Regions from separate parts of the Actinacidiphila sp. bgisy145 genome, predicted to be linked through region 2. Evidence: predicted binding sites of a transcription regulator. Region 2 holds the regulator's gene; the other holds the start of a gene.

The links. The regulator HrcA, encoded in region 2, represses chaperone genes, less so after heat shock. The targets are predictions, from matches to a motif close to TTNGCACTCNGNNNNNCNGAGTGCNAA.
Positions count from the first base shown of each region.
Region 1: groES (co-chaperone GroES) is a predicted target of HrcA. The motif match lies at 6,166-6,192, and genes of this name have one in related genera.

Region 1 is NZ_JBYIRL010000010.1:53,473-64,734, forward strand. It holds partial or broken gene AC3ERT_RS11285 (WhiB family transcriptional regulator) at 1-157, shown strand, start outside; gene AC3ERT_RS11290 (LysR family transcriptional regulator) at 476-1,408, opposite strand; gene AC3ERT_RS11295 (GNAT family N-acetyltransferase) at 1,515-2,297, shown strand; gene AC3ERT_RS11300 (MOSC domain-containing protein) at 2,294-2,941, shown strand; gene AC3ERT_RS11305 (SDR family NAD(P)-dependent oxidoreductase) at 3,049-3,837, shown strand; gene groL (chaperonin GroEL) at 3,956-5,578, opposite strand; gene groES (co-chaperone GroES) at 5,710-6,018, opposite strand; gene AC3ERT_RS11320 (class I SAM-dependent methyltransferase) at 6,261-7,463, shown strand; gene AC3ERT_RS11325 (hypothetical protein) at 7,453-7,713, opposite strand; gene tsaD (tRNA (adenosine(37)-N6)-threonylcarbamoyltransferase complex transferase subunit TsaD) at 7,710-8,855, opposite strand; gene rimI (ribosomal protein S18-alanine N-acetyltransferase) at 8,863-9,354, opposite strand; gene tsaB (tRNA (adenosine(37)-N6)-threonylcarbamoyltransferase complex dimerization subunit type 1 TsaB) at 9,402-10,067, opposite strand; gene AC3ERT_RS11345 (hypothetical protein) at 10,167-10,733, shown strand; gene AC3ERT_RS11350 (hypothetical protein) at 10,759-10,983, opposite strand; gene tsaE (tRNA (adenosine(37)-N6)-threonylcarbamoyltransferase complex ATPase subunit type 1 TsaE) at 11,203-11,262, opposite strand, start outside.
Region 2 is NZ_JBYIRL010000032.1:106-11,367, forward strand. It holds partial or broken gene AC3ERT_RS26190 (DUF3097 family protein) at 1-210, opposite strand, end outside; gene AC3ERT_RS26195 (MBL fold metallo-hydrolase) at 422-1,168, opposite strand; gene hrcA (heat-inducible transcriptional repressor HrcA) at 1,451-2,467, shown strand; gene dnaJ (molecular chaperone DnaJ) at 2,468-3,604, shown strand; gene AC3ERT_RS26210 (nitronate monooxygenase) at 3,677-4,741, shown strand; gene AC3ERT_RS26215 (16S rRNA (uracil(1498)-N(3))-methyltransferase) at 4,738-5,481, shown strand; gene AC3ERT_RS26220 (Scr1 family TA system antitoxin-like transcriptional regulator) at 5,558-6,442, opposite strand; gene AC3ERT_RS26225 (DUF4232 domain-containing protein) at 6,701-7,207, shown strand; gene AC3ERT_RS26230 (S41 family peptidase) at 7,290-10,730, opposite strand; gene AC3ERT_RS26235 (hypothetical protein) at 10,812-11,174, opposite strand.

The sequences.
Region 1 (11,262 bases), on a different contig from region 2:
GGAGGCCGCCGCCAAGGAGGTGTGCATGCGCTGCCCGGTCCGCGCGGAGTGCGCCACCCACGCCCTGGCGGTACGCGAGCCGTACGGCGTGTGGGGCGGCCTGACCGAGGACGAGCGCGAGGCCATGATGGGCCGCTCCCGCCACCGCGCCACCCCCGACCGGGACGACGACGAGCGGGAGCGCGAACGCGAGCGGGACCGCGAGCGCAAGCGGTACGACCGCTACGCCGGCACGGACCTCGACGACGCCGACACCGACGCCGCCGACGAGGCGGACGCGGCCGCGATGGACGACGACGGCCCGCACGGCCGACACGACGACTACGACCCGTACGACGGGGACGGCGACCTGGACCTGGAGCCGGATCGGGACGGCCAACCGCTGCGCATCTACTGACGTCCGGCGCCCCGCGACCGGCACCGAAGAATCGATTCTGCACACCCGGCGCACCCGGCACGGCCGCGGGCGGCTGCTCTACGGCCGCACCGCCGCCCGGCTCAGCCAGGTGAGCATCATGTCCACCGCGGGTACGCGGGCGAGGTCGGGGAGGGTGAGCGCCACGACCTCGCGCTCCACCGCGGGGGCCAGCTCCAGCACCGCCACCCCGTCGGTCCGCACCGCCGCCAGGGCGAGTTCGGGCAGTACCGCCACGCCCAGACCGGCCGCGACCAGGCCCACCACCGCCGGCGAGTCGTCGGTGGCGAAGTCGATCCGGGGGGTGAACCCGGACCGCTCACACACCTCGACCAGGTGCCGGCGGCAGCGCGGGCACCCGGCGATCCACTGCTCGGCGGCCAGCTCCTCGTACGGCACAGGCGGCGCCGTCTCGGGTGAGCGCCGCGGGCCCGCGGCGGCGAGCCGGTGCTGCTGCGGGACGAGCCCCACCAGCCGGTCGGTGAGCAGCGGGCGCACCACCAGGTCCGACCAGGACTCCTCGGACGGGGTCGGCAGGTCCACGTAGCGGAACGCGAGCGTGATGTCGCAGTCGCCCGCGCGCAGCATCTCCACCGAGGCGGGCGGCTCCGACTCGACCAGCGAGACCCGGGTGTCCGGATGGCGGGCGCGCAGCGCGGCCACCGCGGCCGGCACGAGGGTGGAGCTGCCCGAGGGGAAGGAGGCGAGCCGGACCCGTCCGGCGCGCAGGCCCGCGATCGCCGCGACCTCCTCCTCGGCGGCGGTCAGCCCGGCGAGGACCCCCGCGGCGTGGCGCACCAGCGCGTCGCCGGCCTCGGTCAGCCGCATCTCGCGGGCGCCGCGGACCAGCAGCGGGGTGCCGACGGCGTTCTCCAGGGCCTTCATCTGCTGGCTCACCGCGGGCTGGGTGCAGCCGAGGTCGCGGGCGGCGGCGGAGAAGGAGCCCGTGCGCGCCACCGCGCGCAGGACCCGGAGATGGCGTGGCTCGAGCACAGGCCGATTTTATGGCCTGCACGGCCCGGCCGGGTGCTCCGGGGCGAGCCCCCGCCCCGGGGGTAAATGGGAGGTGGCTGCTCAGGGCGCGGTCTAGGGTGCCCGGATGGACATCACGGTGGTGCGGGAGACGTTCGACGCGCAGGTCAGGCGGGGCGCGGGAGTGGTCACGCCGGAGGGGGTGGTGCGGCTGGTGGAAGGCGAGGGGGCGGCCGGGTGGGCCGGGGTGGTGTGGTCGGGGTTCGCGGCGCACGACGGTGCGCGGGCGGACGCGGCGATCGCGGCGGAGCGGGCGTGGCTGGGGTCCGCGGAGGGGGCCGGGCGGGAGTACGAGTGGAAGCTGTACTCGTACGACCTGCCGGCGGACCTGCCGCAGCGGCTCACCGCGGCCGGGTTCACCGCGGAGCCGCCAGAGACGCTGATGGTCGCGGAGGTCGCGGAGCTGGCGCAGGACACGCCGGTGCCCGAGGGCGTCCGCTTCGCGGAGGTGCGGGACGCGGCCGGGGTGGACCTGATGGCGAAGGTGCACGACGAGGCGTTCGGCACGGACTCCGGGCGGCTGCGGGACCGGCTGCTCGACCAACTCGGGGACCCGGACGTCGGCATGACGCTGGCGACGGCCGGCGGGCGGCCGGTGTGCGGCGCCCGCGTGGAGTTCCACCCGGGCACCCAGTTCGCGAGCCTCTGGGGCGGGGGCACCGTCCCGGAGTGGCGCGGGCGCGGCATCTACCGGGCCCTGGTCGCACACCGCGCCCGCACGGCCGCCGCGCGCGGCTGCCGCTACCTCCAGGTGGACGCCTCGGACCAGAGCCGCCCCATCCTCGAACGCCTCGGCTTCGCCCCCCTGGCCGTCACCACGCCCTACGTCCTGCCGTCAGCCGACCAGTGAACATACAGTCCGTCAACATCGCCCGCCCGCGGCCGAACCCGTGGAAGCGGCTCCCCGCCACGGGCATCGACAAGCGCCCGGTGCGGGGCCCGGTGGCCGTGGCGGCACCGGGCCCGAAGGGGACCGGCGCGGTCGGGCTGGCGGGTGACCGGGCGTACGACGTGAAGCACCACGGCGGGGACGACCAGGCGGTCTACGCCTACGCCCGGGAGGATCTGGACCGCTGGCAGCGCGAGTTGGGCCGGCCGCTGCCCGACGGCTGTTTCGGGGAGAACCTGACGACGGTCGGGATCGACGTCAACTCCGCGCTGATCGGGGAGCGCTGGCGGATCGGTTCGGCGCTGCTGGAGGTGTCCTGCCCGCGCATTCCGTGTGCCACCTTCGCCGGATGGCTCCAGCAGGCCGGGTGGACCCGGCGGTTCACCGCGGCGGCGGTGCCGGGGCCGTATCTGCGGGTGGTCGAGCCGGGCGAGGTGTGCGTCGGCGACGCGGTGCACGTGGTGGCACGGCCCGACCACGAGGTGACGGTCGCGCGGTCCTTCCGCGCGCTGACCACCGAGCCCGGGCTGCTGCCGCTGCTGGTCGACCTGCCTGCCTTCCCCGCCGTCGAACGCGCCGCGATCCGCCGCCGCCTGGACCGCTGACCGGACTGCTGGCCGCCCGCAGCGCCGAACGTTACGGGCCGCGGCCCGCTTCTGCCGGCTGCGTTGCACCGTGTCGCGGGGGGTCGGTGCGCTTCTAGGGTGGCGGTATGACGACTTCTGTAGTGACCGGGGCGACCGCGGGGCTGGGGGCGGCGTTCGCGCGGCGGCTCGCCTCTGACGGGCACGGGCTGGTGCTGGTGGCGCGCGACGCCGAGCGGCTGGAGCGGTCCGCGGCGGACCTGCGCGAGCGGTATGGCGTCGAGGTGGAGGTGCTTGCCGCGGACCTCGCGACGGACGCCGGGATCGCGGCGGTCGAGGAGCGGCTGAGCGCGCCCGGCCGGCCGGTGGACGTGCTGGTGAACAACGCCGGGTTCGGCAACCGCGGGGCCTTCCTCGACGCGCCGGTCGAGGACGAGCTGCGGATGCTGAAAGTGCACTGCGAGGCGGTGCTGCGGCTGACCACGGCCGCGGTGCCGGGCATGCGCGAGCGGCGCCGCGGCTTCGTGGTGAACGTCGCCTCGGTCGCCGCCTACCTGCCGCGCGGCACCTATGCGGCGAGCAAGGCGTGGGCGGTGCGGTTCACCGAGGGCGTGGCGAGCGAACTGCGCGGCTCGGGTGTGCGGTTCCTCGCCCTGTGCCCGGGGTTCGTGCGGACCGAGTTCCACGCGCGGGCCGGTATGGACTCCTCCGGGCTGCCGCCGTGGGCGTGGCTCGACGCGGACGAGGTGGTGGCGGCCGCGCTGCGCGACCTGGCCCGGGGCCGCACGGTCAGTGTCCCCTCGGCCCGCTACAAGGTGGCGGTCTCGCTCGCCCGCCATGTGCCCCCGGCCCTGTTCGGCGCCGCCGCGGGCCGGGCCGGCCGGTTCGACCCGAAGCTGCGCGGCACCCGGGGCTGAGCCGGAGCGGCGGGCGGAAAACGACCGGGCCCGCCAGGAAAACGACCGGGCCCGCCACCCCGTGACCGAGGTGGCGGGCCCGCAAGGCCGCGGAGGGGCCTGCGACGCGGGGAACGCGTCAGTGGCTGTGCCCGTGACCGCCGGCGGCGGCCTCCGGCTCCTCTTCCTTCTTCTCGACGACCAGGGTCTCGGTCGTGAGCAGCAGGGAGGCGATGGACGCCGCGTTCTCCAGCGCGGAGCGGGTGACCTTCACCGGGTCGATGACGCCGGCCTTGACCAGGTCGCCGTACTCGCCGGTGGCGGCGTTGAAGCCGTGGCCCTTGTCGAGCTCGGCGACCTTGGAGGTGATGACGTAGCCCTCCAGGCCGGCGTTCTCGGCGATCCAGCGCAGCGGCTCGACGGCGGCGCGGCGCACGACGGCGACACCGGTCGCCTCGTCACCGGACTTGCCGAGGTTGTCGCCGAGCACCTTGACCGCGTGCACGAGCGCGGAGCCACCGCCGGAGACGATGCCCTCCTCGACGGCCGCGCGGGTCGCGGAGATCGCGTCCTCCAGGCGGTGCTTCTTCTCCTTCAGCTCGACCTCGGTGGCCGCGCCGACCTTGATCACGCAGACGCCGCCGGCCAGCTTCGCCAGACGCTCCTGGAGCTTCTCGCGGTCCCAGTCGGAGTCGGTGGTGGCGATCTCGGCCTTGATCTGGCCGACCCGGCCCTCGATCTCGGCCTTGTCGCCGGCACCGTCGACGATGGTGGTCTCGTCCTTGGTGACGGTGACCCGGCGGGCGGAGCCCAGCAGGTCCAGACCGGCCTGGTCGAGCTTGAGGCCGACCTCCTCGGCGATGACGGTGGCGCCGGTCAGCGTGGCGATGTCGCCCAGCATGGCCTTGCGGCGGTCGCCGAAGCCCGGCGCCTTGACCGCGACCGCGTTGAAGGTGCCGCGGATCTTGTTGACCACCAGGGTCGACAGGGCCTCGCCCTCGACGTCCTCGGCGATGATCAGCAGCGGCTTGCTGGAGTTGGCCTGGATGACCTTCTCCAGCAGCGGCAGCAGGTCCTGGATCGAGGAGATCTTGCCCTGGTGGATGAGGATGTACGGGTCGTCGAGGACGGCCTCCATCCGCTCCTGGTCGGTGACGAAGTACGGCGACAGGTAGCCCTTGTCGAACGCCATGCCCTCGGTGAAGTCCAGCTCCAGACCGAAGGTGTTGGACTCCTCGACGGTGATGACGCCGTCCTTGCCGACCTTGTCCATCGCCTCGGCGATCAGGTCGCCGACCTGCTTGTCCTGCGCGGACAGCGCGGCGACGGCGGCGATGTCCTCCTTGCCCTCGATCGCGCGGGCGGTGGCGATCAGGTCGTCCGAGACCGCCTTGACGGCCGCGTCGATGCCCTTCTTCAGGGCGGCGGGGGAGGCGCCGGCGGCGACGTTGCGCAGGCCCTCGCGGACCAGCGCCTGCGCGAGCACGGTCGCGGTGGTGGTGCCGTCACCCGCGATGTCGTTGGTCTTGGTCGCCACCTCCTTGACGAGCTGGGCGCCCAGGTTCTCGTACGGGTCCTCGATCTCCACCTCGCGGGCGATGGTCACGCCGTCGTTGGTGATGGTCGGGGCGCCGAACTTCTTGTCGATGACGACGTTGCGGCCCTTGGGGCCGATGGTCACCTTCACGGTGTCGGCGAGCTTGTTGACGCCGCGCTCAAGGGCGCGACGGGCGTCCTCGTCGAACTTCAGGATCTTGGCCATGCCTGCGAACTACCTCATCTACTCGTATGTCGTCGTCAGTCAGTGAGGACGGTCAACGAAACCGCCCCGGCCCCGGCCAGAAGAGGGCGCGGAGTCCCGGGGCGGGATCACGGCTGTGGTGGGCCGGAAGACTACTTCTCGATGATCGCGAGAACGTCGCGCGCCGAGAGGACGAGGTACTCCTCGCCGTTGTACTTCACCTCGGTGCCGCCGTACTTGCTGTAGAGCACGACGTCGCCGACGGCGACGTCGAGCGGCAGGCGGTTGCCGTCCTCGAAGCGGCCCGGGCCCACGGCCAGGACGACGCCCTCCTGGGGCTTCTCCTTGGCGGTGTCCGGGATGACCAGGCCCGAGGCCGTGGTCTGCTCGGCATCGAGCGGCTGGACCACGATGCGGTCCTCGAGCGGCTTGATGGCAACCTTGGTGCTGGCGGTCGTCACGATCCGACCTCCCCCTTCAAAGGGCTCACGGGAGTGTCTGTCTGGGTCGGCGACCTGGTAGGCCCGTCGTCGCGGGTGCCGGACCTGCCCGTCGCTGAGTTCTGGCACTCAGCGGTGCCGAGTGCCAGAACCGAGACTAGGACGCACTTAGCACTCGGTCAAGCGGAGTGCCAACGGATGCCCCGAAGGGGGTCGGCGACCGGCGGCGCCCGCGCGCCGGGGCCGCCGCGGCAGCGCGCACAATGGGGCGGGTGACACCCGAGGACCTCGATGCCCTGCTCGCACCCGAAGGGCAGGAACTGCTGCGCGAGTTGCGCGACCACGACCCGGCCGACGAGCTGGCCGCGGCCACCCGGCTGCGGCGCACCCACCCGCCGGAGCTGGTCTCCGCGGCGCTCGGACAGGCCCGGCTGCGGCAGCGCGCCGCCGCGAAGTTCGCCGCCGATGACGCCGCGCGGATGTACTTCACGCCCAACGGCGTCGAGCAGGCCACCCGCGCCGCCGTCGCCGCCCACCGGGCCGCCCGCTTCCGCGCGTTGGGCGTGCGGCGGCTGGCCGACCTGTGCGGCGGCATCGGCGGCGACGCGGTCGCGCTGGCCCGCGCGGGCATCGAGGTGCTCGCGGTCGACCGGGACCCGCTCACCTGCGCGGTCGCCCGGGCCAACGCGCGGGCGCTGGGCCTGGCCGACCGGATCGAGGTGCGCTGCGCGGACGTGGCGGACGCGGACACCGCCGGCTGCGACGCGGTGTTCGTGGACCCGGCGCGCCGTTCGGGGCGGGGCCGCACCTTCGACCCGGAGGCGTACTCCCCGCCGCTGTCCTGGGCGCTGGCCGCGGCCCGCACGGTGCCGTACGCGGCGGTGAAGGTGGCGCCCGGGGTGCCGCACGAGGCGGTGCCCGCCGACGCGGAGGCGGAGTGGGTCTCGGACCGGGGCGAGGTGAAGGAGGCGGCGCTGTGGTTCGGCACCGGGCCCGGCACCGTCCGCGCCACGCTGCTGCCGGGCGGGGCGGAGCTGACCGCGCCCGGCCCGCCGCCGGCCCCGCCGGTGCGGCCGGTGGGGCGGTACCTGTACGAGCCGGACGGCGCGGTCATCCGCGCGCACCTGGTCGCCCTGGTCGCGAGCGAGGTGGGCGGCGGGCTGATCGACCCGACCATCGCCTACGTCACCGGCGACGACCCGCACCCGACGCCGTACGCGGCCGCGTACGAGATCCGGGACGCGCTGCCCTTCGGCCTCAAGCGGCTCAAGGCGCTGCTGCGCGAACGCGAGGTGGGGCGGCTGACGGTGAAGAAGCGCGGGTTCGCCATGGAGCCGGAGGAGGTACGGCGCCGGGTGCGGCCGCAGGGGCCGCACGAGGCGACGGTGTTCCTGACCCGGGTGGCGGGCGAGCCGGCGATGCTGATCGGCGCGCCGGCGGCGTGGGACGGGCGGCTCAGGGCCTGACCGCGACCGACACGAACCGCCAGCGGTGCACCTGGCGGCGGACCAGTTCCGGCGGCGGGTCCGGCAGTTCGGGCAGCTCGGCGCCGTAGGGCGCGTCCCACCAGCTGATGACGAGCACCCGGTCGCCGGGCGCGGTCAGGTACTCCACCCGCTGGGGCTGCCCGGCCAGCTCCTGCTGCCGCGCCCAGTCAAGGAGTTCGGCGCCGCGCTCGTCGGCCGCGGCCGCCTCCCACATCAGCGTGACGGTCATCCGTACAGGTTGTCCTTGCTCAACTCGTGCACATGGTCGTGGTCATGGGCGTGGCTGTGGGTGTGGCCGTGCTCGGGGCCGTGATCGGGGCCGTGGGTGTGGCCGGGCACCGAGATCTCGGTGACCGGCAGCGAGGAGTCCGCGGGCAGGTCGAGCGTGGAGGCCGAGCGGCCGCGGGCGACCATCTCGGCGCCGAGCGCGGCGACCATCGCGCCGTTGTCCGTGCACAGCCCGGGGCGGGGCACCCGCAGCCGGATGCCCGCGTCCTCGCAGCGCTGCTGGGCGAGCGCGCGCAGCCGGGAGTTGGCCGCCACTCCCCCGCCGATCATCAGGTGGTCGACGCCGTTGTCCTTGCAGGCGCGGACGGCCTTGCGGGTCAGCACGTCGACCACGGCCTCCTGGAAGGACGCCGCCACGTCGGCGACCGGCACGTCCTGGCCGTCCCGGCGGCGGGCCTCGACCCAGCGGGCGACGGCGGTCTTCAGGCCGGAGAAGGAGAAGTCGTAGCGCGGGTCGCGGCCGCCGGTCAGGCCGCGCGGGAAGGCGATCGCCCGCGGGTCGCCGTCGCGGGCGTAGCGGTCGATCACCGGGCCGCCGGGGAAGCCGAGGCCGAGCACCCGGGCGACCTTGTCGAACGCCTCACCGGCCGCGTCGTCGATGGTCGCGCCGAGCGGGCGGACGTCGCTGGTGATGTCGGGGGCCAGCAGCAGCGAGGAGTGGCCGCCGGAGACCAGCAGCGCCATCGTCGGCTCGGGCAGCGCGCCGTGTTCGAGCTGGTCGACGCAGATGTGCGAGGCGAGGTGGTTGACGCCGTACAGCGGCTTGCCGAGCGCGTACGCGTACGCCTTGGCGGCCGAGACGCCGACCAGCAGCGCACCGGCCAGGCCCGGGCCCGCGGTGACGGCGATGCCGTCCAGGTCGTGGGCGCTGACCCCGGCCTCCTTCAGGGCGCGCTGGACGGTCGGGACCATCGCCTCCAGGTGCGCGCGGCTGGCGACTTCGGGCACCACGCCGCCGTACCGGGCGTGCTCGTCGACGCTGGAGGCGACGGCGTCGGCGAGCAGGGTGTGACCGCGGACGACGCCGACGCCGGTCTCGTCGCAGGAGGTCTCGATCCCCAGGACCAGGGGTTCGTCTGCCATTACTTCCTCAGATCCTCGGTTCCTCAAGGTCAACGGCGAAGGTGCGCGCCGGGTCGGACAGCCGCATCACGAGCGCGTCCACGTTGCCGGGCTGGTAGTAGCCGCGGCGCACGCCGATGGGCTCGAAGCCGAAGCGCTGGTAGAGGCGCTGGGCGCGGGGGTTGTCCACCCGCACCTCCAGCAGGACCTCGTGGCACTCGGCGGCGGTCGCCGCGCGCAGCAGTTCGGTGAGCAGGCGGCCGCCGAGGCCGCTGCCCCACTGGTCGCGGGCGGTGGCGATGGTCTGCACGTCGCCGGTGCCGGCCACGGCCGCGAAGCCGGCGTAGCCGACGATCCGCGGGGCGGGCCCGTCCTGCTGCTCGGCGACCAGGTAGGTGCGGGTGGCGGCCGGGTGCCGGGCGTCGGCGAGTTCGGACCAGAACATGCCGCGCGACCAGGCGTCCTCGGGGAAGAGGTCCTGTTCGAGGGCGGTCACGGCGTCCAGGTCCCACCAGCGCATGGCCCGCAGGGTGGCTCCGCCCGCGGGGGCCGCGCCGGTGTGCTCGGTCACTTCGGCAGGACCGCCTTGTAGCCGGCCGGCACCTGGGCGTCGGGGCGGCGCAGGTACAGCGGCCGGGCGGGCCCGAACTCCTCGCCCGCGGCCAGCCGGTGGGCGGCGAGCGCCGCGAGCGCGCCGGCCGACTGGTGCGCCGGGTCGGGGCGGTGGTCGGTGAAGACCTCCGGGTAGAGCGCGGCGCCCGCGCCGACCGCGGGCAGGCCGGCGACCGCGGCGGCGATGTCGGCCGGGCGGTCCACGGCGGGCTCGCCGGCGCGGTGCAGCGGGCCGTCGTAGCGCGCCCAGTAGACCTCCTTGCGGCGGGCGTCGGTGGCCACCGCGAACGGGCCGTCGAGCCCGGCCTCACCGGCCGCCCAGGCCAGCCCGTCGAGCGTGCAGACGCCGTGCACGGGCACGCCGAGCGCGTCGCCGAAGGACGCGGCGGTGACCAGGCCCACCCGCAGCCCGGTGTACGGGCCGGGGCCGGTGCCGACCACGACGCCGGTGACGTCGGCGAGGGCGCGGCCGGCGGCGGCCAGCACCCGGTCGACGGCGGGCACCAGCAGTTCGCCGTGCCGGCGCGCGTCGATCACGGTGGACTCGGCGAGCACCTGCTCCCCGTCGTGCAGGGCGGCGGTCACGGCGGGTGTGGCGGTGTCGAAGGCAAGCAGCAGCACGCCCCAAGCCTACGGCGCGCGGGCGGCGCGGCGGGGCGCCAGGGGCGCAGCCGGCCTGACTGCTACGTTCAATTCAGACAAAAGCCTTATTCGGCATATATGACAGCCGGTGCGGCGGTGGGCCGACCCGGCGGGAGGACGGCGGCCGTGGTGCGGATCGGTTCGGGGGTCGCGGTGGCCGGGTTCCTCGCGACGGCGATCGCGGTGGTGGGGGTGCTCACGGCGGCCGCGGTGGACGCGCCGCCCCGCCACCCCGCGGGCGGCGCGCACGGGGGCGCGAGCGGCACGCCCGCCCCGCCGGCCACGGCGTCCGGCTCCCCCGCGTCCGCCGCGCCGACCGCGCTCCCCTCCGCCGGCGGGCACGGCGCCCGGGTCGTCTACAGCCTCGGCCGGCACCGGGTGTGGCTGGTCGACGAGCGGGGCGGGGTGCTGCGTACCTACGAAGTGCGCGCGGGCCGGATCGCCCCGGCGCGCGGCACGCACCGCGTCTTCGCCCGCGAGCGCGGGCAGGTCGTGCTCTTCGCATCCACCGATGGAGTGAACGTCGGATTCGCGCCCGCCGCGAGCGCGGGGGCCTCCGGCGCCGTGATCCGCGAGGCGCCCGACGACGCGGCCGTGCTCTGGCAGCACGCGCCCACGGGCTCCCTCGTGGCCGTGGTGCCGTAATCCCCGGCCGCATGGAGGGCGGCCCTTACGCCGTACGGCGCTCCGGGTGCTCCGGGGCGGCGCGCCGCTCCTCGTCCTCGTCGCAGGAGGGCGGGGTGGAGACCGTACGGGCGGCCGCGCAGGCCACGAGGAGGTCCCGCACCGAGGGCACCGCGCAGGCGGGCTCGGGGCCGGCCCCGGCGGCACCGGGTTCCACCGGCCCGGCGGGCGCGTCGGCTGTGTCGGGCGCTGCGGGTGTTTCGCGCGCCATGGGCGTTTCGGGTCCTGCGGGCACCACGGGCTCCGCTGGCGCCGTCGGTGCCGGAGCCTGTGCGGCAGCGTCGCCGTGGGACGTCATGCGCGCCTCCCCGGGGAGAGAAGTTAGGCAACCCTAAGAGGGCGGCCGCTACCAGCACACCACGGCCACCCGCTCCCGCGCAACATCTTCCCGACAGAGTGTCGGCGCGAACCTGCGGCCCGCGCGGGCCGCTCAGAGGACCAGCGGCGCCAGGTCCTGACCGGCCCAGCGCGGCCCGATCCCGATCACGGT
Region 2 (11,262 bases):
CGGCGCCATCGGGAACACCCGCAGCTTTCCGAAGCGGTCCTCCAACGTCACGGTCAGGCCCTCGGCGGTCTTCTCGACCCGCACCACGGCTCCGCAGAAACCCGTGCTGATCTCTTCGACCACCAGGTCCCGTTCCGCGGCCACTTCCGGGGCCGGGTCGGACTTCTTCCACGGCGGTGTGAGGTCAGGGTCATAACTCCTGCTGCGCATGCGCACGATCGTAGAGCCTGACCCCCCGCCGTTCCCGGATCTGCCGGCTCCGGGACCACCTGTCTTCAATGGCTGGTCGCGCAGTTCCCCGCGCCCCCTGAGTATGTGCGGCTTCTCCGCGAAAGAACGCTGCGTACCCAAAAGGGGCGCGGGGAACTGCGCGACCAGGCCCCACCGGCAGGTGGTCCCGGAGCCGACAGAACGGGGCAGCCTAGGGGGTCAGGGCACCCCGAAACCGGCGGACGAAGCGCGCGTCGACCACCGCGCCGTGCCCGGGGACGTAGCGCGCGGTCTCGCCGCCGAGGGCGAGGAGGGCGTCCAGCGCGGTCGGCCACTGCGCGGGGACGGCGTCGGGTCCGGCCTGGGGCGGCCCGGACTCCTCCACGAGGTCGCCGCAGAACAGCACCGAGGGATCGCTCGGGCTGGTACCGGGCACGTGCACCACGATGTCGTGGCCGGTGTGCCCCGGCCCGGGGTGGAGCAGGGTCACCGGCCGGTCCCCGAGGTCGAGGGCGAGCCGGTCGAGGACGGGCCGGGTCGGCCGGCGCAGCGCGGCGGCCGCGGCGGCGGCCTCCGCCGGATCGACGCCGTGCGCGACCGCGTCCGCCCGCATCGCCTCGGCGTCCCCGGCCGGCGGGCCGCCGAGCGCGCGGTGCCCGTACACCTCGGCCTCGGGGAAGGCCGCAGCGCCGAAGACGTGGTCGAAGTGCCCGTGGGTGAGCACGACATGGGTCACCGGCCGCCCGGTCAGCGCTTCGGCCTGCGCCCGCAGTTCCGCGCCCTCGCGCAGCGTGGACCCGGTGTCCACCATCAGCACCCCGTCCGTGCCGACCACCAGCCCGATGGTCACGTCGAGGTGCGGCAGCCGCCGCCGGGCGACACCCGGGGCGAGCTGCTCCCACCCCGACCCGCCGGCGCCCGGCACCGCCCCGGCTCCGGCCCTCTCCTCATCGCTCACGACCCGACGCTATCGCCCCGCCCGCGCCGCCGCGCGCGGGCACCCGCCCCCGGCGCACCCCCTCACGCCCCCACCCGCCCTCCGTCCGCACGCGCGCCCGGGCCGGCGTACGTACCGCGCGTATCGCCCGTACCGCCCGTACCGGGCCGCCGGGCAAGACCGGATCGCCGTCGCTCTTGCCGAGCCCTTGCCGCCGCGCCGTACACTGACTGCGGGAGTGTTGGCACTCGAAACGGCGGAGTGCCAGGCCGCAGGGTCGGGACAACGGGTTGGAGGTGCGCGATGCTGAGCGAACGCAGACTCGAAGTGCTGCGCGCCATCGTCCAGGACTACGTCGGTACCGAGGAACCCGTCGGATCGAAGGCGCTCACCGAGCGCCACTCGCTCGGCGTCTCCCCGGCCACCGTGCGCAACGACATGGCGGTGCTGGAGGACGAGGGGTACATCGCGCAGCCCCACACCAGCGCCGGCCGTATCCCCACCGACAAGGGCTACCGCCTCTTCGTGGACCGGCTCGCCGGGGTCAAACCCCTGTCGGGCGCCGAGCGCCGCGCCATCCAGAACTTCCTGGAGGGCGCCGTCGACCTCGACGACGTGGTGGCCCGCACGGTCCGGCTGCTCGCCCAGCTCACCCGGCAGGTCGCCGTGGTGCAGTACCCGTCGCTGACCCGCTCGTCGGTGCGGCACGTGGAACTGCTCTCGCTCGCGCCGGCCCGGGTGATGCTGGTGCTGATCACCGACACCGGCCGGGTGGAGCAGCGGATCATCGACTGCCCCGGCCCGGTCGGCGAGACGGTCCTGGCGGACCTGCGCGCCCGGCTCAACAGCCGGGTCACCGGCCGCCGCTTCCCCGATGTGCCGCCGCTCGTGCAGGACCTGGCGGACAGCTTCGACCCCGACGACCGCCCGTCGGTCGCCGCGGTGCTCAGCACCCTCCTCGAAACCCTCGTCGAGGAGAAGGAGGAGCGGATCATGCTGGGCGGCGCCGCCAACCTGACCCGCTTCCACCACGACTTCCCGCTCACGATCCGGCCGGTGCTCGAAGCGCTGGAGGAGCAGATGGTGCTCCTCAAACTCCTCGGGGAGACCGCCGACGGCACCATGACCGTCCGGATCGGGCATGAGAATTTTCACGAGGGCCTCAATTCCACCTCCGTGGTGGCGGTCGGCTACGGTTCGGGCGACGAGGCAGTCGCCAAGCTAGGCGTGGTCGGACCGACCCGCATGGACTACCCCGGAACGATGGGAGCGGTACGCGCAGTGGCACGTTACGTCGGACAGATCCTGGCGGAGTCGTAGGTGGCCACGGACTACTACGCCGTACTCGGCGTGCGTCGCGACGCGGGCCCGGACGAGATCAAGAAGGCGTTCCGCCGCCTCGCCCGTGAGCTGCACCCGGACGTCAACCCCGACCCGAAGACCCAGGAGCGGTTCAAGGAGATCAACGCGGCCTACGAGGTCCTCTCCGATCCGCAGAAGAAGCAGGTCTACGACCTCGGCGGCGACCCGCTGTCCGCGGCGGGCGGCGGGGGCGGTGCGGGCGGCTTCGGCGCCGGCTTCGGCAACTTCAGCGACATCATGGACGCCTTCTTCGGCCAGTCCTCGCAGCGCGGCCCGCGGTCGCGCACCCGGCGCGGCCAGGACGCGATGATCCGGCTGGAGATCGAGCTGGACGAGGCCGCGTTCGGCACCACCAAGGACATCCAGGTGGACACCGCGGTCACCTGCGGCACCTGCAACGGGGAGGGCGCCGCGCCCGGCACCTCCGCGCAGACCTGCGACATGTGCCGCGGCCGCGGTGAGGTCTCCCAGGTCACCCGCTCCTTCCTCGGCCAGGTCATGACCTCCCGGCCCTGCCCGCAGTGCCAGGGCTTCGGCACCGTGGTGCCCACCCCCTGCCCGGAGTGCGCGGGCGACGGGCGGGTGCGCTCGCGCCGGACCCTGACGGTGAAGATCCCGGCCGGTGTCGACAACGGCACCCGTATCCAGCTCGCCGGCGAGGGAGAGGTCGGCCCCGGCGGCGGCCCGGCCGGCGACCTCTACGTCGAGATCCGCGAGTTGCCGCACTCGGTGTTCCAGCGCCGCGGCGACGACCTGCACTGCACCGTCACGATCCCGATGACGGCGGCCGCGCTCGGCACCAAGTGCCCGCTGGAGACGCTGGACGGCCTGGAGGAGATCGACGTACGGCCCGGCACCCAGTCCGGCCAGTCGATCCCGCTGCACCAGCGCGGCATCACGCACCTGCGCGGCGGCGGCCGCGGCGACCTCATCGTGCACGTCGAGGTCGTCACGCCGCACAAGCTCGACGCCGAGCAGGAGGAGCTGCTGCGGCGGCTGGCGAAGCTGCGCGGCGAGGAGCGGCCCACCGGGCAGTTCGCGCCCGGCCAGCAGGGGCTGTTCTCGCGGCTGAAGGACGCGTTCAACGGCCGCTAGACCGTGGGCGGGGGCCGGGTGAACCGGCCCCCGACGCGCGGGGCACCGCACCCTACGTGACACGATGACCACATGCCCGCGTTGACCGATCTCTCCTCCTTTTCGGCGTACCCGATCGTGCAGGCCCCGATGGCCGGGGGTGCCTCCAACCCGCGGTTGGCGGCCGCCGTGTCGGGGGCCGGCGGCCTCGGCTTCCTCGCCGCCGGGTACAAGACGTCCGAGGCGATGTACCAGGAGATCCGGCAGCTGCGCGACGCCACGTCGCAGCCGTTCGGGGTGAACCTGTTCATGCCGCAGCCCGCCACCGTGGACCCGTCCGCGGTCGCGGTCTACGCCGAGCAGCTCGCCGGCGAGGCCGCCTGGTACGACACCGCGCTCGGCGAACCGGACACCGGTTCCGACGACGCCTACGACGCGAAGGTCGCGGTGCTGCTGGAGGACCCCGTGCCGATGGTGAGCTTCACCTTCGGCTGCCCCGACCGGGCCGTGCTGGACGCCTTCACCAAGGCCGGCACGTACACCGTGGTCACCGTCACCACGCCCGCGGAGGCGCTGGCCGCGCAGTGGGCCGGGGCGGACGCGGTGTGCGTCCAGGGCATCGAGGCCGGCGGCCACCAGGGCACCCACCGCGACGACCCGCAGCTCGACGGCACCGGGCTCGGCCTGCTCACGCTGATCACCCAGGTCCGCGAGGCGGTGCAGCTGCCGATGATCGCCGCCGGCGGGCTGATGCGGGGCGAGCAGATCGCCGCGGTGCTCGCCGCGGGCGCCTCCGCGGCCGCGCTGGGCACCGCGTTCCTGGTCTGCCCGGAGTCGGGCGCGTCCCCGCTCCACAAGCAGGCGCTCACCGACCCGGTGTACGCCCGTACCGAGGTGACCCGGGCCTTCAGCGGCCGCCCGGCGCGCGGCCTGCTCAACCGCTTCGTACGCGAGCACGGCCGCTACGCCCCGCCCGGCTATCCGCAGGTGCACCATCTGACGCAGCCGGTGCGCCGGGCCGCGGCCGGGCTCGGCGACCCGCAGGCGATGGCGCTGTGGGCCGGGCAGGGCCACCGGCTGGCGCGGGAGCTGTCGGCGGGCGCGCTCGTGGAGACCCTGGCCGCCGAACTGCACGCCGCGCAGGGGGCCCGCGCATGACCGCCCCGGTGTTCCTCGTCGGCCCCGCCGCGCTCGACGGCGCCCCGGCGGTCGTACGGCTCGACGGCGCCGAGGGGCGGCACGCGGTGTCGGTGCGGCGGCTCCAGCCCGGCGAGGAGATCGTGCTGACCGACGGCGCCGGGCGGGCGGTGAGCGGCGTGGTCGCCGCGGTCGCCGGGAAGGACGTGCTCGACGTCGAGGTGCGCGAGCAGCGGATCGAGGCCGCGCCGGCGGTGTCCGTCACCGTCGTGCAGGCGCTGCCCAAGGGCGACCGCGGCGAGCTGGCGGTGGAGACCATGACCGAGGCCGGGGTGGACGCGGTCGTGCCGTGGGCGGCGTCGCGCTGCGTCACCCAGTGGCGCGGCGAGCGCGGCGCGAAGTCCCTGGCGAAGTGGCGGGCCACCGCCCGCGAGGCGGCCAAGCAGGCGCGGCGCCTGCGTTTCCCCACCGTCGCGGAACAGGTGACGACCCGTCAACTGAGCACCCTGCTCGCCGACGCGGATTTCGCCGCGGTACTCCACGAAGAGGGCGCGTCCCCGCTCGCGACCGCCGAACTGCCCGCCACCGGCTCCGTCATGCTCGTGGTCGGCCCCGAAGGCGGCGTCTCCCCCGAGGAGTTGGCCCTCTTCGCCGCCGCGGGCGCCCCCTCCTACCGCCTGGGCCCCACCGTCCTGCGCACCTCCACCGCCGGCGTAGCAGCCCTCTCCCTCCTGATGACCCGCACCGGCCGCTGGGGGTAGGCCCTTCCACGCCGCGGGGTCGCCCGGCAACCGCTCCGCCCGACGTACCGGGCGCGGCGACGTCGACGCTCAACGCTTACGCCTGCGCTTCTTCCCCCGCGTGCTCCTCCAGCAGCGTACGGAGGAACGTGAGCGATTCCGCCGGGACGAGGGCGCTGTCGCGCAGCGCGTCGAACGCGATCCGCAGCGGCTCCACCTCCTCCGGGTCGTTGGCCAGGTGCCCACTCCAACTTCCCTGTGTGTACGCCAGGCTGGAGCCGTCGCGCAGGTAAACCAGCTCCAGCGGACTACGCAGGTGATGAGGCCCCGTCCCGAACGGCACGACATGCACCGACACGCCTGGCCACTGCGCCGCGCCGATGCCTGGTGGTCGGTCGCCCGCAGGTCGTCGTATCTCTTCTCCACCATGCCGGTGATGACGTAGCTGTCCACCGCGCCCGGCGGCGGCCGGTGGGCCTCCGCGTCGATCGTCAGGCCGTCCTTGCTGCAGGAGAAGCCGTAGCTGTTGTACGGGTACCCGAACTCCTCGTTCACCGCGTCCTCGAAGGCGCTCTCGTCGGGGATCTTGTCGATCGGTGCCTCGGCCAGGACCGGTTCGGCGTCGAAGGCCGAGGCGACCGTGTCCGCGCGCTGCCGCACCGAGGCGTCGGTCCAGTGCGGCGGGCGGTTCTGTGCGTGCAGGTGCACGAAGAAGAGGGCCGTCAGGGCGTAGATCACCATGCGCAGCGCCGCGCGGTACACCGCGGTGTCCGTCGGTACGTCGACGGTGCCGTCGGAGTGCCACCGGTGCGGCAGGTTCCGGTACAGGCCGACCGCGTCGAGCGTCAGGCACACGCCGATGCCGCACTCGGCAATGACGAACTGGGTGGTTTCGCTGAACCCCAAGGAGTCGAATAACGTCACTGCTGCCCCCCTCGTAACTCCCCCATCCGACACCTTGTTCGGGCCCTCCACCTGGCATTTTCGGCAATCGAGACCGTGCGGTGACCTTCCGGTGGCGGAAGCGGGCGCTCCGCTGCCGCGGGAGGGAGGGGCTGGTGCGGGCGTACGGGAGCGTGGTCCGGCGGTCGCTGAGGCGGTGATACCGAACCCGGACATATCGGTGACGCGACTGTGGCGCGATCCGGGTGCTCTTCGCACGTCGGGCGGGCGAGAATCGAGTCGACCTTGGTTCCGCCGGGGAGATCGCGGAGCCGCACCGCAAGACGAGGAGCCCGAGTTGACGCGTCGTACCCACCGGAGGATTGCCGCCACCCTCGCCGCCACCGCACTCCTGGCGGCCACCGGCGCCGGCGTCGCGCAGGCGGCGTCGGCAGGAAGCGGCGCGCCGTCGGCCTGCCGCCCGGCCAACCACCTCGCGAAGATCACGCAGACGGCGAGCAGCGCCGGCCACCGCCACTACCGGGTCACCCTGACCGCGCCGAAGGGGTACGACTCCTGCACGCTGGCCGGCTCGCCGACCGGCGCGCACTTCACCGAGCACGGCAAGAGCGTCAAGCTCACCGCGCAGCGCTACGGCGCCCAGAGCGCCGCCGTGACCTTCGGCCCGGGCCACCCGGTGCACTTCGACATCCAGGTGCCGAGCGGCGCCTCCGCCCTGGCCGCGGACGAGGTGTCGTTCACCCTCCAGGCGCCCGGCGGTGAGATCCCGGGCCTGTCCTACGCCGACGGCCGGCTCCGCGTCGCCAAGGGGACGAAGATCGGGCCCGTCCAGCGCGGCGCCTGACCGCGGGCGCCCCCGGACCCCGAACCTGGACCCGGGAACGGGGACGGGGGCGCCATGCCTGGCCGGCGCGGGCGGGCGCCGGTCAGCTCGGCAGCGCCGGCGGCGACTTGGGCGGGGTGGCCGCCAGCGACTCCAGGGCCATCTCGATGGCCCGGTCGAGCTGGGGGTCGCGGCCGGCGCCGTAGTCCTGCGGGGTGACGACCACCTCGACGTCCGGGTCCACCCCGTGGTTCTCCACCGACCAGCCGAACCCCTCGAACCACAGCGCGTACTTCGGCTGGGTCACCGCGGTGCCGTCGACCAGCTGATAGCGGCTGTCGATGCCGACCACGCCGCCCCAGGTGCGGGTGCCGACCACCGGGCCGATGCCGAGGGTGCGGATCGCGGCGTTGACGATGTCGCCGTCCGACCCGGAGAACTCGTTGGCGACCGCCACCACCGGCCCGCGCGGCGCGTCCTGCGGGTAGCTGAAGGGCAGGCCGTGCCGCGGCAGGTCCCAGCCGATGATCCGGCGGGCGAGCTTCTCCACGACGAGCTGCGAGGTGTGCCCGCCGCGGTTCTCGCGGACGTCGACCACCAGCCCGTCGCGGGCCATCTCCACCCGCAGGTCGCGGTGGAGTTCGGCCCAGCCGTTGCTGACCATGTCGGGCACGTGCAGGTATCCCAGCCGCCCGCCCGAGGCCCGGTGGACGTAGGCGCGCCGGTCGGCGACCCAGTCGTGGTAACGCAGCGCCTCCTCACTGGCCAGCGGCACCGCGACCACGTGCCGGACCTGGCCGCCCGCGGCCGGGGCGACGGTCAGCTCGACCGGCTTGCCCACGGTGCCCACCAGCAGCGGCGCCGGGCCGGTCCGCGGGTCGACCGGCACCCCGTCGACCGCGAGGAGGGCGTCCCCGGCGCGCACCGCCACTCCGGGCGCGGACAGCGGCGAGCGGGCCCGCGGGTCGGACGACTCGCCGGGCAGCACCCGGTCCACCCGCCAACTGCCGTCCTGTGCACGGGAGATGTCCGCGCCGAGCAGCCCCTGGTTGCGGCGCGGGTCGCCGGCGCCGCCGGGCGGGGTGACGTACGCGTGCGAGGTGCGCAGCTCACCGTGCAGCTCCCACAGCAGGTCCACGAGGTCGTCGTGGGTGGCCACCCGGTCCAGCAGCATGCGGTACCGCGCGCCGATCGCGTCCCAGTCGAGGCCGCCCATGTCGGCCCGCCAGAAGTGGTCGCGCGCGAGGCGGTGCGTCTCGTCGAACATCTGCCGCCACTCGTCGGCGGGGTTGACGGTGACCCGCACCCGGGACAGGTCGATGGTCGTCGAACCGTCGGAGTCGTCGTCGTACTTGCTGTCGGCCGGGCCGATCCGCAGCCGCGAGCCGCTGTTGACGAGGACCTTGGTGCCGTCGCCGGAGACCGCGAACGCCTCGGCGTCGGCGGCGATCTCCTCGACCTTCAACTGCCGCAGGTCGTAGCGCTCCAAGACGGACTCCGGCGGCTCCGCCTCGGGGGTGGCCAGCGCGGTGCCGAGGGTGCCGGTGAGCGGGTGGCGCAGCCACAGCACCGCGTTCTTGGCGGCGCGCAGCCCGGAGTAGTGGCCCGCCTCGACGGGGAAGGGCACGATGCGGTCGGCGATGCCCTCCGCGTCGACCTTGGTGGCGCGCGACCGTTCGCGGCTGCCGGGGCGGCCCGCGCCGGTGGACGTACCGGAAGCGGAGGAAGCGGCGGAGGCTGCGGACCCCGTCGGGCCCGCAGCCGGGTCGCCGGCGGCCGGGTCCGCGCCGCCCGCGTCGGCGCCCGCGCCCTCGCCCGCCTCGCCGCTGTCGTCGTCCGCGTCGTCGTCGTACGGGCGGCCGTGCCGCTGCGGGCCGAACGGCGACGGCGTGGTCGCGGCGAGCGTGATCAGGTACGGGCGGCAGGCGTTGGGGAAGGACAGGTCGAACACGTGGGCGTCGTAGACCGGGTCGAAGGCCCGCTCGGACAGGAACGCCAGGTGCCGGCCGTCGGCGGTGAAGGCGGGGGCGTAGTCGATGAAGCGCAGCGGGGTCGCCGTCACCAGGGTCAGGTCCGCGGTGGAGGCGAGCATGATCTGCCGCAGCGAGCCCGGGCCGGGCTGGGACCAGGCCAGCCAGCCGGAGTCGGGGGAGAAGGCCAGGTCGCTCACGTCGGCGTGGTGCCAGGCGGACTCGGCGGCGGGGGTGCCGTCCTCGGCGGTCTCGGCGGCGGTCGGCACCTCGCGGACCTCGCCGGTCTGGGTGTCCACCAGCAGCAGCCGGCCGTCGTGCGAGGCGACCGCGATGCGGTGGCCGTCGGGGGAGACCTCGATCTCGTGCACCCGGCCGAGCCGTCCCGCGGCGAGCCGGCGCGGCGCGGTGTCCCCGGCGGGTCCGGTGGCCGGCCTGGTGGCCGGGGCGATCTCCAGCGCGTCGTCGCCGTCGGCGTCGGTCACCCACACCACGTACTGGTCGTCGCCCTGCGAGAACACCCGCGGGTGCCGGGTGCGTACGCCCGGCCGGGCCGACAGCACCCGCGCCGGGCCGCCGCGGTGGGTGATCCAGTGGGTGGTGCCGCGCACCTCCACCGCGCTGCCGCGGCCGGTGTGGTCGGGGCGGGCGTCGCCCAGGTAGGCGGCCGGGCGGACCGGGTGGGGCTGCAAGTCCGTGCGCTGGCCGCCGAGTTCGATCTCCAGCGGGCGTGGGGCGGTGTCCTCGCCGAGGCCGTCCAGCACATGCAGGGTGCCGGCGCAGGTGTACACCACGCGGGTGCCGTCGGTGGCGGCGTGGCGCGCGTAGAACCCGCCGAGCGGGGTGTGGCGGCGCAGGTCGGTGCCGTCGGGCCGACTGGAGTACAGCGCGCCCTGGCCTTCGTGGTCGGAGAGGAAGGCGATCCGGTCGCCGACCCACATCGGGCACTCGATGTTGCCGTCGATGTCCTGGTGCAGCCGCGCGAACTGCCCGCCGCCGTCCGGGTCGAGCCACAACTTGCCCGCGGTGCCGCCCCGGTAGCCCTTCCAGTACGCGGCCTCGCGCCCCATCGTCACCGACTGGAGCAGCACCGCGCCGTCCGGCCCGTACGCCAGGTCGCCGACCGGGCCGAGCGGGAGCCGGCGCGAGGGGCCGCCGTCCAGCGGCACCTGGTGCGCCCAGGTGCGGCGCAGCGACGCCTCGCCGGCGGTGGTGACCACCACCAGTTCGCCGTCGGGCGTCCAAGTGCGCACCGACGTCAGCGCGTTGCCCCAGTAGGTCAGGCGGCGCGAGGGGCCGCCGGCCAGGTCCGCGACGTGCACCTCGGGGGCGCCGTCGCGGGTGGAGGTCCAGGCGACGACGGCGCCGTCCGGCGAGATCCGCGGGCGTTTGACCGGCATGTTGTCCGCGCTGACCCGCCACGCCCGTCCGCCGTCGAGCGGTGCGACCCACACGTCGTCCTCGGCGGTGAAGACGACCTGGCCGCCGTACGGGTGCGGGTTGCGCAGGTACGACGGGTGGTGCGTGCGGTGGGCGGAACCCGGAGGCTGTGTGGAGAGCGAGGACTGGGTCACGGTGCCAGCCTAGCCAGGATCAACGCCCGCGAGCAGTGGATATCGGATTCGCCCCGGGGGCCGGGGGAGCGGGCCGGTTCGTCAACAGGCCCCGAGTCCGCGCACGTCGAAGACCGTACGGCCGTCGACGGCGGCGGTGAGGTGGCCTTGGAGGCAGCGCAGGTCCGTCTGCCGGGTCACGTCGCCCTTCACCGTGATCTTCCGCTGGTCCTCGGTGCGGCCCAGGCAGTCCACCTTCGGGTCGTGCGCGTCCTCGGTCACGCCGCAGGACAGCCACTGCACCGCGACGTGGTCCCGCTTGAGGGCCTTCGTCGCCAACTGGTTGGTGCTCACCGACACGTTGGAGCTGTCCAGCCCGTCGACCGGCTCGCACCCCGCGACGGCCGCCAGCACCACGGCGGCGCCCGCCAGTCCCACACCCCGGTTCCACCCGATACGTCCCATCCCCCCAACGATGCCCGCCCCGCCCGGCCTCGGCCATCCCCCACACGGTGGACGCGCACCGGACGCGCGGACGCATGAACGCATGGAC